2 regions of the Pseudoalteromonas sp. MelDa3 genome follow, and region 2 is predicted to be linked to the other one. Evidence: predicted binding sites of a transcription regulator. Region 2 holds the regulator's gene; the other holds the start of a gene.
What was found. The regulator sigma-54, encoded in region 2, starts transcription at its own class of promoters, with help from an activator protein. The targets are predictions, from matches to a motif close to GTTGGCACGNNNNTNGNNT.

Region 1 (4,495 bases), on a different contig from region 2:
TTGCACCACTTAACATTGCCACAATACGTAGCGGTAAATTACCAAGGTCGCCGCGCTCTTTGTAAACCTCCCATGTGGCTTTATCAATACCTGCATCGTGAGTAGAGGTAATGCCTAAACTTAATAAATGCTTACCTGCTGCATCTAGTGAGTCACTTATATCTTGCTTTGAAGGGGCTGGCATATGCTGGGTAATTAGCGATTCTGCTTTATCTACAAAAATACCCGTAGGATTGCCAAATTCGTCTTTAATTATTTCACCGCCTTCAGGCGCTTTTGTTTGGGCGTTAATACCAGCAAGTTCGAGCGCTTTTGAATTAACCCAAATGGCGTGACTATCAACCCGCGAAAGAACCACCGGTCGATCGCTCACTACTTTGTCTAAATTTTTAGCTGTAGGAAAGCGTGTATCAGCCCAAAGCTCTTGGTTCCAACCTCGCCCAATAATCCAACCTTGTTTGTTATCGGCAAATACTTTTAGTTTATTTGTTACTTCATCAACCGATGTTGCGCCGCGTACGTCAAGTTGCGATAAATTGTCGCCAAGGCCAATAACGTGCCCATGAGCATCAATTAAGCCAGGTAATAAGGTATTACCGTGCGCGTCAATTAGCTTGGCATCTGGGTAGCTATCTTTAAGTGTTTCGCTACCGAGCTTAACTACCTTGCCATTTTTAATAACGAGGGTAGAAAACTGCTGTACTTCACCTTTGTATAAAGGGGTATAACCATTGGCGTTATAAATTACTTTTGTTTGTGCGAGAGTGTAACTAGAACTAGCGCAAAGGCTGGCTAGTATGAGTGGTTTGATTATTTTTTTGAGTGGCATAGTTACTTAATTTTTATTGTTAATTTACTTACATTAACAAACTTGATTTTATAATACCAATGAATTGATAGACCTCATTTTAAGGCTTTTCTCTATATTAACTGTTTACAAAATAGGTAATTGATGTAATTATTTAGTATGTAAAACAATCAATAAAGCATAAGGAAATGCTATGAAAGCTCTCTATTTATTACTCCCCTTGAGTATGATGCTAACAGCCTGTAGTTCAACGTCTGATAAACAAGTAAGCGATGAAATGCAGAGTTTTATTGATTTATCGAGTCCTGAACTGCGAAGTAAGGCCGGTGAATACTGGGATGTTGTTAAAAGAGTAGAGCCGCGATATCCGATAGAAGCTGCAAAGAAAAGTATTTCAGGTTGTGTTGAGCTTGCTATGTTAATTAATTCACAAGGTGAAGCCCAAGGGTATAAGGTTATCTCGTCTTACCCTGAGGGCGTGTTTGATAATAACGCGGCAGCTGCTGTGGGTTTATGGCGCTGGAAAGCGACAACTGAAAATACGAGTAAGCAATCTATTCTAACTTATCTCAAAATGGATTTTATGGTGAGCCCAAAACCTACTGATGCAGAGTATTTGGCGCATTGTTCTAAAAATAAAGCCTGAACGTAATTAATAGATATAAATATAATAAGCTAGGTGCTTGTTTACCTAGCTATAAAACTACTTACTTGCATATAAGCCATATTCATTTAATGCTAATTTACCGTCTTTGTCACTGTCGTAGCTTGAAAACCGTGACCACAAAGCCGGGTCTATAGCGGTTTCTGAACGTGATAAAAAACCGTCTTTATTCCTGTCTAGCTTTTTAAATTGCTTTGCAATGTCGTTACTTGCGGCAAAACTAGATGCGCTAAAAATACTAAACGCCAGCAGCGTTATATAGCTAATACTTTTCATACAAATCACTTAGTAAAGGTTGTTAGTTAGATAACTTTTAAATTCGACTAGCGAAATTTGGTTATCTTGGTTTTTGTCCCATTTTACAAAGGTGTTTAAAAGTTGTGGTTGGGGATCAAGTTCGTCGTGTGTTAAATAGCCACTTTTATCACTATCTAGGTGATCAAAGCGCTGCTTTACATCAAGTGCCGCGGCATCAAAACTTAATAGCATTAAAATGCTTATAACAAGGGAAAGTATCTTCATGGTCTTCCTTCCAAAAGATGTATTAAAAGTTCGTGGCTAAAATAAAGTAAAAAGGAAAAAAGCACTTGCCGTAATTTAACTCCCAACATTAAATCCTTTTACACACTCCCTCAGGGATTATGGCAAATGCTTTTAAATTCAGTTTACTTGTAACAAGCTTAAGTAAAGCTTAATCAGTAATTACTCATTAAGGCTTAAAGCTTTCAAATTCTTTTTTTGAGACTTTTTCATCACCGTCTTCATCTAAGTCGGCAAATTGTCTCATTACTTCCTTGTCTTCCTTAGCTTCTACAATTGATATTTGTCCATCCATATCTTTATCTAAATGGGCAAAGCGCACGTTTGTTGGCGATGCAATTACGGTGGCACTAATTGCTAAAAACATTAATGAAAAAGCGGCTATAAGTTGTTTCATAATCACGTTCCTTATTAAATGAGTTTATTGAATAAATTTTTTGAATTCATCTAGCGACAATTGCCCATCTTGATTAGTATCAATTTGTAAAAAATTCTCGTGTAACACGGCATCTTCACCTGCTTCGGCTTCACTTAATGTGCCGTTACTGTCTTTATCAAGCTCGTTAAAAGTCGCGTGAACGTCCATTGCGTGTGCGTTAGCGCCTAAAAAGCCTAAAGCCAGTAATGATGAAATTACTAAAATGCGTTTGTTCATAATTATTTCCTTATTGATTAAAGTTATTACTCCTATTACAAAAATGATGCCAAAAATAATTATTGTTAATTTTCAGGTGTTTATATTTTTAACTTAAAGGGGGTGAGAAGTTTTTACGGGGTTTATTGTAATTTTTGTGTACCTTTTGCAACACTATGTAGTGAGATTAAAGGTAGGGTTTAAAAATCAATGGTTTACGTTGTCTCTATTTGGCGACACATTGTTTTTGTAGCGCTGGCTGTTAATCGTATTAAATATAATTGCTGGTTCAGCTAGTGTATAAGGTAAGCACTTAATAATAGAACGCTTAACTTAAAAGGACTAAACGAAATGCCAGCAACCATAGCTAAAAAATACCATGCAATGCTTAACTGGCGGCCTAATTTAATTGGGCAATTTGCAATGAGTATGCTGCTTTCGTTACTCCCGCTTTCTATAGTGGTGATTGTATTTTTAAATGCGCTTAACAAGCAATTAGCAGTGACTCAAAGTATCGTGAGTAACAACTACCAAGTTACCAAATCGTTCAATACTCTAAAACAAGAACTCAACAGCCTTGAGCGCGCCACTAGGCAAAACTGGGTATTAAAAAGCGAATCGTTAGATAAGCTCATTGTCGATAAATGGCAATCATCCCTGCAAAGTATTGATGAACTTAAATTTGTAAACACGGTTAAAGATTACACCCACCAATGGCAACGCTTATATGCCACCTTACAAACAGCGCATGTAGAGCTTGTTGAGAAAAAACAACAGCAAGCGGAGCTATTTGTGCCAGTGAGCGATTTAGTTGCTGAGCTTACTTTATGGTTACGTGATAAAAATGAAGCGCAAATTACCAATAACCAAAATGAGCTTACAAGCCTACAAACTTCATTTATAAACTGGCTGGTGGCACTTATTCCGCTTACTTTAATTGTTGGTGGTGGTTTTTTATGGCGTATAAGTGGGCGACTAAAAGGGTTAACTACGGTTATTGATAAGCTAGGGCAGGGACATTGGCAGCAAAAAATATCTGTGAAAGGCTCCGCTGAGCTAGTTGAGCTAGGAGAAAAACTCCAATGGGTGCAAGAGCAACTTCACATGCTTGAGCAGCAAAAAGATACTTTTTTACGCCATGTTACCCATGAGCTAAAAACGCCGCTTGCTTCAATGGTCGAAGGCACTGATTTACTAACTGATGAAATAGTAGGCCCAGTTACTGCTGAGCAAAAAGCAGTGCTTGAGCTTATTAGCCAATCTATGGTGCGCCTTCGTACAATGATTGACAGCCTGCTGAGTTATAATGCTATTCGCACCAGTAAAGACAGCCTAAGCGAAGTTGAGTTTAGCTATCTTATTAATAAAATTAATAGCCATTTTGAACATCGCTTAAGTGCGCGTCAGCAAGCTCTGCAATGGCAAAATAACTTACCTAATAAACAGCTTGCTTTACCTAGTGAGCTTATTGAGATGATTTTAATTCAGCTTATTTCAAATGGCTTAAAATTTTCACAAGATAAGCAAAGCGTTACTATTAATTTAGCACTTGAGCAAAACCAACTTTGCATTGGTGTGCTTGATAAAGGGTGCGGTATTAAAGAGCAAGAAAAAACTCAAATTTTCAGCGCATTTTATCAAGGTAAACACAGTAAAAATGTTACGCTGCAAGGCAGTGGGCTTGGCTTAACTATTGTGAAAGAATCTGTTGAACAGCTAAGAGGTACACTTACTGTTGAGCATAACGAGCCGGATGGTTGCCGGTTTTCAATTAAAATTCCCATAACAAAAAATCTAGGAGTTAATTAACATGCGCTTGCGTTTAATCGCTATTTTATGTGTGCTCAGT
Region 2 (4,495 bases):
CAAGGCACTAGTTCATGAATGCAGCGCGCATAATATTAAGCGTTTTATTCATTAGCTGTATGGTTTGGCTTTGGTACCCTTATTTTACACAAACAAATATTGTACCTCAGACTGAGCCTGAAGTTATTGCCAAGCCTGATTACATAGCCATTGAACTCAAACAAACAGCCTATGACGAACAAGGTAAAATTAGCCACAAAGTTACTGCGGCTAAAATGGAGCTATATCAACAATTAGGTTTTACGTTTTTTGAAAAACCTATTTTTACTTTATATAACGAAAAGCAAACGTGGCAAATAAATGCAGACGAAGCAACATTATACGAAGACAAACAATTAATTTTAGAAGGCAATGTGGTTGCCAAAAACTTAACCGATAACGCCATGATAGACAAAATCAATGCTGATAATATTCAGGTAGATATAAAGCTATTAACAATGCGTTCGGAGCAACCCGTTATCATCACTGGACCCAATTTAAAAATCACTGGTAAAGGCCTAGAAGCCGACTTAAAAACCGAAGTGATAAAACTAATTAACCATACGCGAACCATATATTATGACCAATAAAATATTAAAATCACTTATTATTCCTACACTTATACTAGCGTTTAATAGTAGTGCTGCAGAGCAAAATACGCAACCGGCTGCAAATCAAATTTCAATAAGCGCCGATAAGCAAGAAGGTCAATTAAAAGCTAATGTCGGGATTTTTGAGAAAAACGTTGAAATTATTCACGGTAATCGCCGTATCACAGCCGACCGCTTAGAAGTACATAAACGCGATGAACTTGGTGATAATAAACAATTATTAATTGCTACAGGTAGCCCTGCGTACTTTGAAGAAAAGCAATCAGATGGCACGACTATGAGCGCCAGTGCTGACGAAGTACGTTATGATGTATCTAAGCGTTTTTTAACGCTTGTTGGTAATGCACAAGTATCGCAAGCGGGACAAAAAATAAATGCTAAAAGCATTACCTACGATATAGAGCAGCAGCTAATCAGTGCCGAAAAAGATGAAAACTCAACTGACCGCGTTCACACAATTTTAGTGCCAATCGAGACTAAAAAAAGTAAAAAAAGCGACAAAGGTCAACCATGAGTACATTAAAAGCTGAACTATTAGCAAAGAGCTATAAAGGCCGTGAAGTTGTAAAAAACGTCGGCCTTGAAGTCAAAGCTGGCAGTATTGTTGGCTTACTTGGCCCTAACGGTGCAGGTAAAACCACCACGTTTTATATGATAGTAGGACTTGTACCTAGCGACAAAGGTAAAATATCGATAGACGATAACGATATTACTCTTTTACCTATGCATAGTCGTGCTAGATTAGGCATTGGCTACTTACCGCAAGAGTCTTCAATATTCAGAAAGCTGACTGTTTATCAAAACTTAATGGCCATTTTAGAAACGCGCAAAGAGTTAAATAAACAAGCTAGAGAAGACACTCTCGATAAATTATTAGATGAATTTAGCATACAACACATTCGTGATAGCCAAGGTATGGCATTGTCAGGAGGCGAACGTCGTCGTGTTGAAATAGCACGTGCGCTGGCAGCAGATCCTAAATTTATATTACTGGATGAACCATTTGCAGGTGTTGACCCGATTTCGGTATTAGACATAAAGAAAATAATAGAACATCTTAAAAATCGTGGGATTGGTGTATTAATTACCGATCATAACGTAAGAGAAACCCTTGATGTTTGTGAAAAAGCCTACATTGTTTCTCATGGGGAGCTGATTGCATCAGGTACTCCAGAACACGTATTAAATGATAAAACAGTACGCGATGTTTACTTAGGCGAGCAATTTAGGCTGTAACATTTACGCCATGTCTTTAAGCATCTGCTAGTATTAATTATAACAACATAAAAGGATTGTTAGAGATACATGAGGCAATCACTACAGCTGCGCATGGGCCAGCAACTTACAATGACTCCACAGCTGCAACAAGCTATTCGTTTGTTGCAACTCAGTACATTGGATCTCCAGCAAGAAATACAAGAAGCTCTCGACAGCAACCCGCTATTAGAGGTTGAAGAAGCAGACTATTCAGAAGACGCTGCAGGTAAAAACGAGCAAAAAGCAGATACAGATGACATAACTGTTAGCGCATCTGCCGATGATGCTCCAAGTGAATACGAACAAGATAGTGGTGAAGCACTTGCAAAAGACACGCTAAGTGACGACATGGCTATGGATGTTAGTTGGGATGAGTACATGAGTGCCGCCCCAGCAGCATCATCGGGTCCGATGCCTGAAGACGAATCAATATACCAAGGCGCCTCTACTGAAACGCTCCATGAGTATTTAATGTGGCAGTTACAACTAACGCCATTTAGCCCTACAGACGAAGCTATTGCTATTGCGATTGTAGAAGCCGTCGATGATTCAGGTATTTTAACACTAAGCTGCGAAGAGATTTTAGAAAGCTTTAATCAAGAAAACGAAGATGATAACGAAGTCGAACTTGATGAAATTGAAGCTGTATTAAAACGCATCCAACTGTTTGATCCTGTTGGTATTGCTGCACGTAGTTTACAAGAGTGTTTGTGTATTCAGCTTAACCAGTTTGATAAAGAAACACCTTACATTAATGAAACAAAAATGATTTTAACCGAGCATATTGATTTATTAGCTGCTCGTGACTATCGTACATTAATGAAGAAAACTAAGCTCAAAGAAGAAGAGCTTAAGGAAGTAATGACATTAATACATACTCTTAGCCCTAAACCTGCAGATACTATTGTAAGAGAAGAATCTGAGTATGTTATTCCTGATGTGTCAGTTAAAAAAATTAAAGGCCGCTGGGTTGTTGAGTTAAACCCAGACAGCATGCCTAAAATTCGTGTTAATAGCCAATACGCGGCAATGTCTCGCACTGTAAAATCCAGTGGTGACAGCCAGTTTATTCGCTCGCATTTACAAGAAGCTAAATGGTTTATTAAAAGCTTAGAAAGTAGAAACGACACGCTATTAAAAGTAACAAATTGTATTGTTAAGCAACAACAAGGCTTTTTTGAACACGGTCCTGAAGCCATGAAACCAATGGTTTTAAATGATGTTGCTGAAATGGTAGAAATGCACGAATCAACAATTTCGCGCGTAACAACCCAAAAGTATATGCACACACCCCGTGGTATATTTGAGCTTAAATATTTTTTCTCAAGCCATGTAAGCACCGAAAACGGTGGTGAATGTTCATCTACAGCAATCCGTGCGCTTATCCGAAAATTAATCGCAGCAGAAAACTCAGCAAAACCATTGAGTGATAGCAAAATAGCGGATATATTGGCTGAGCAAGGAATTAAAGTAGCGAGACGTACAATCGCAAAATACCGCGAATCTCTGGCTATTCCACCGTCAAATCAACGTAAAAGTTTGATTTAAGACGCAAAAAAAAGAGGGTAATGCTTATGCAACTAAACTTAACTGGTCGTCACGTAGAATTAACCGATTCACTAAGAGACTATATTAATACCAAATTTGCGAAGCTAGAAAGACACTCTGATCATATTAATAATGTTCATGTCATTCTCGATGTAGAAAAATTAAATCAAAAAGCAGAAGCCACCATACACGTAAGCGGTGCTGAGTTATTTGCCTCTACAGAACATCAAGATATGTATGCCGCCATTGACTCGTTGATCGACAAGCTCGATCGACAAGTAATTAAACACAAAGAGAAGCTTGCTCGACACTAATATGATGAAATTAAGCTCACTTATATGCCAGGACTGCAGCAAAGCTGCGGTCCTTTTTAATAGCAAAAAAAGAATTTTAGAGTTCATTAGCGAACTTGCTCACGACAAACTTCCGTATTTACCGCAACAAGATATTCTTAATGCTTTAATGAGCAGAGAAAAATTGGGTAGTACAGGTATAGGGCGTGGCATTGCCATTCCTCATGGAAGAATGAGCGGTGCAGAAGAGCCTTTGGCTTTAGTACTCGTTAGCGAAACTCCAATAAATTTTGATGCAATCGATAATCGCCCTGTTGATATTTTCGTCGCACTCATCGTACCAGATGGCGATAACCAGCAGCACTTAAAGACTCTAGCAACTATTGCTGATAAACTAAACAACAAAGATTTTTGTAAACAGTTACGCAGTGCAAAATCAGATGCTGAGCTTTACCAAGTTATTGTCAATCAATCATAGTTTTATAAAGGGTGTTAAATGGAGTTAATTATCATAAGCGGCCGTTCTGGTTCTGGAAAGTCGGTTGCTTTACGCGTTGTAGAAGATTTAGGTTATTATTGCGTAGATAATATTCCAGTTAACTTGCTTCCTTCATTAGTTCGCAGTGTGTCTGATAGCTACGATAAAATTGCTGTTAGCATTGATGTGCGGAACATCCCTAAACAACAAGATGAATTTAACGATATTCTTGAATACTTGCCTGGCTTTGCAAAACCTACGTTATTTTATTTAGATAGCGACGATCAAACATTGATCAAACGTTTTTCTGAAACTCGTAGATTACACCC

Region 1: CXF89_RS04510 (EF-hand domain-containing protein) is a predicted target of sigma-54. The motif match lies at 2,703-2,721, and genes of this name have one in related genera.

Annotation. Positions count from the first base shown of each region.
Region 1 is NZ_PJBR01000012.1:4,139-8,633, reverse strand. It holds gene CXF89_RS04535 (amidohydrolase) at 1-829, opposite strand, end outside; gene CXF89_RS04530 (energy transducer TonB) at 1,002-1,454, shown strand; gene CXF89_RS04525 (EF-hand domain-containing protein) at 1,512-1,748, opposite strand; gene CXF89_RS04520 (EF-hand domain-containing protein) at 1,758-1,994, opposite strand; gene CXF89_RS04515 (EF-hand domain-containing protein) at 2,182-2,409, opposite strand; gene CXF89_RS04510 (EF-hand domain-containing protein) at 2,434-2,667, opposite strand; gene CXF89_RS04505 (sensor histidine kinase) at 2,998-4,455, shown strand; gene CXF89_RS04500 (hypothetical protein) at 4,457-4,495, shown strand, end outside.
Region 2 is NZ_PJBR01000007.1:114,387-118,881, reverse strand. It holds gene kdsC (3-deoxy-manno-octulosonate-8-phosphatase KdsC) at 1-18, shown strand, start outside; gene lptC (LPS export ABC transporter periplasmic protein LptC) at 15-569, shown strand; gene lptA (lipopolysaccharide transport periplasmic protein LptA) at 559-1,104, shown strand; gene lptB (LPS export ABC transporter ATP-binding protein) at 1,101-1,826, shown strand; gene CXF89_RS02425 (RNA polymerase factor sigma-54) at 1,896-3,395, shown strand; gene hpf (ribosome hibernation promoting factor) at 3,422-3,709, shown strand; gene ptsN (PTS IIA-like nitrogen regulatory protein PtsN) at 3,714-4,166, shown strand; gene rapZ (RNase adapter RapZ) at 4,185-4,495, shown strand, end outside.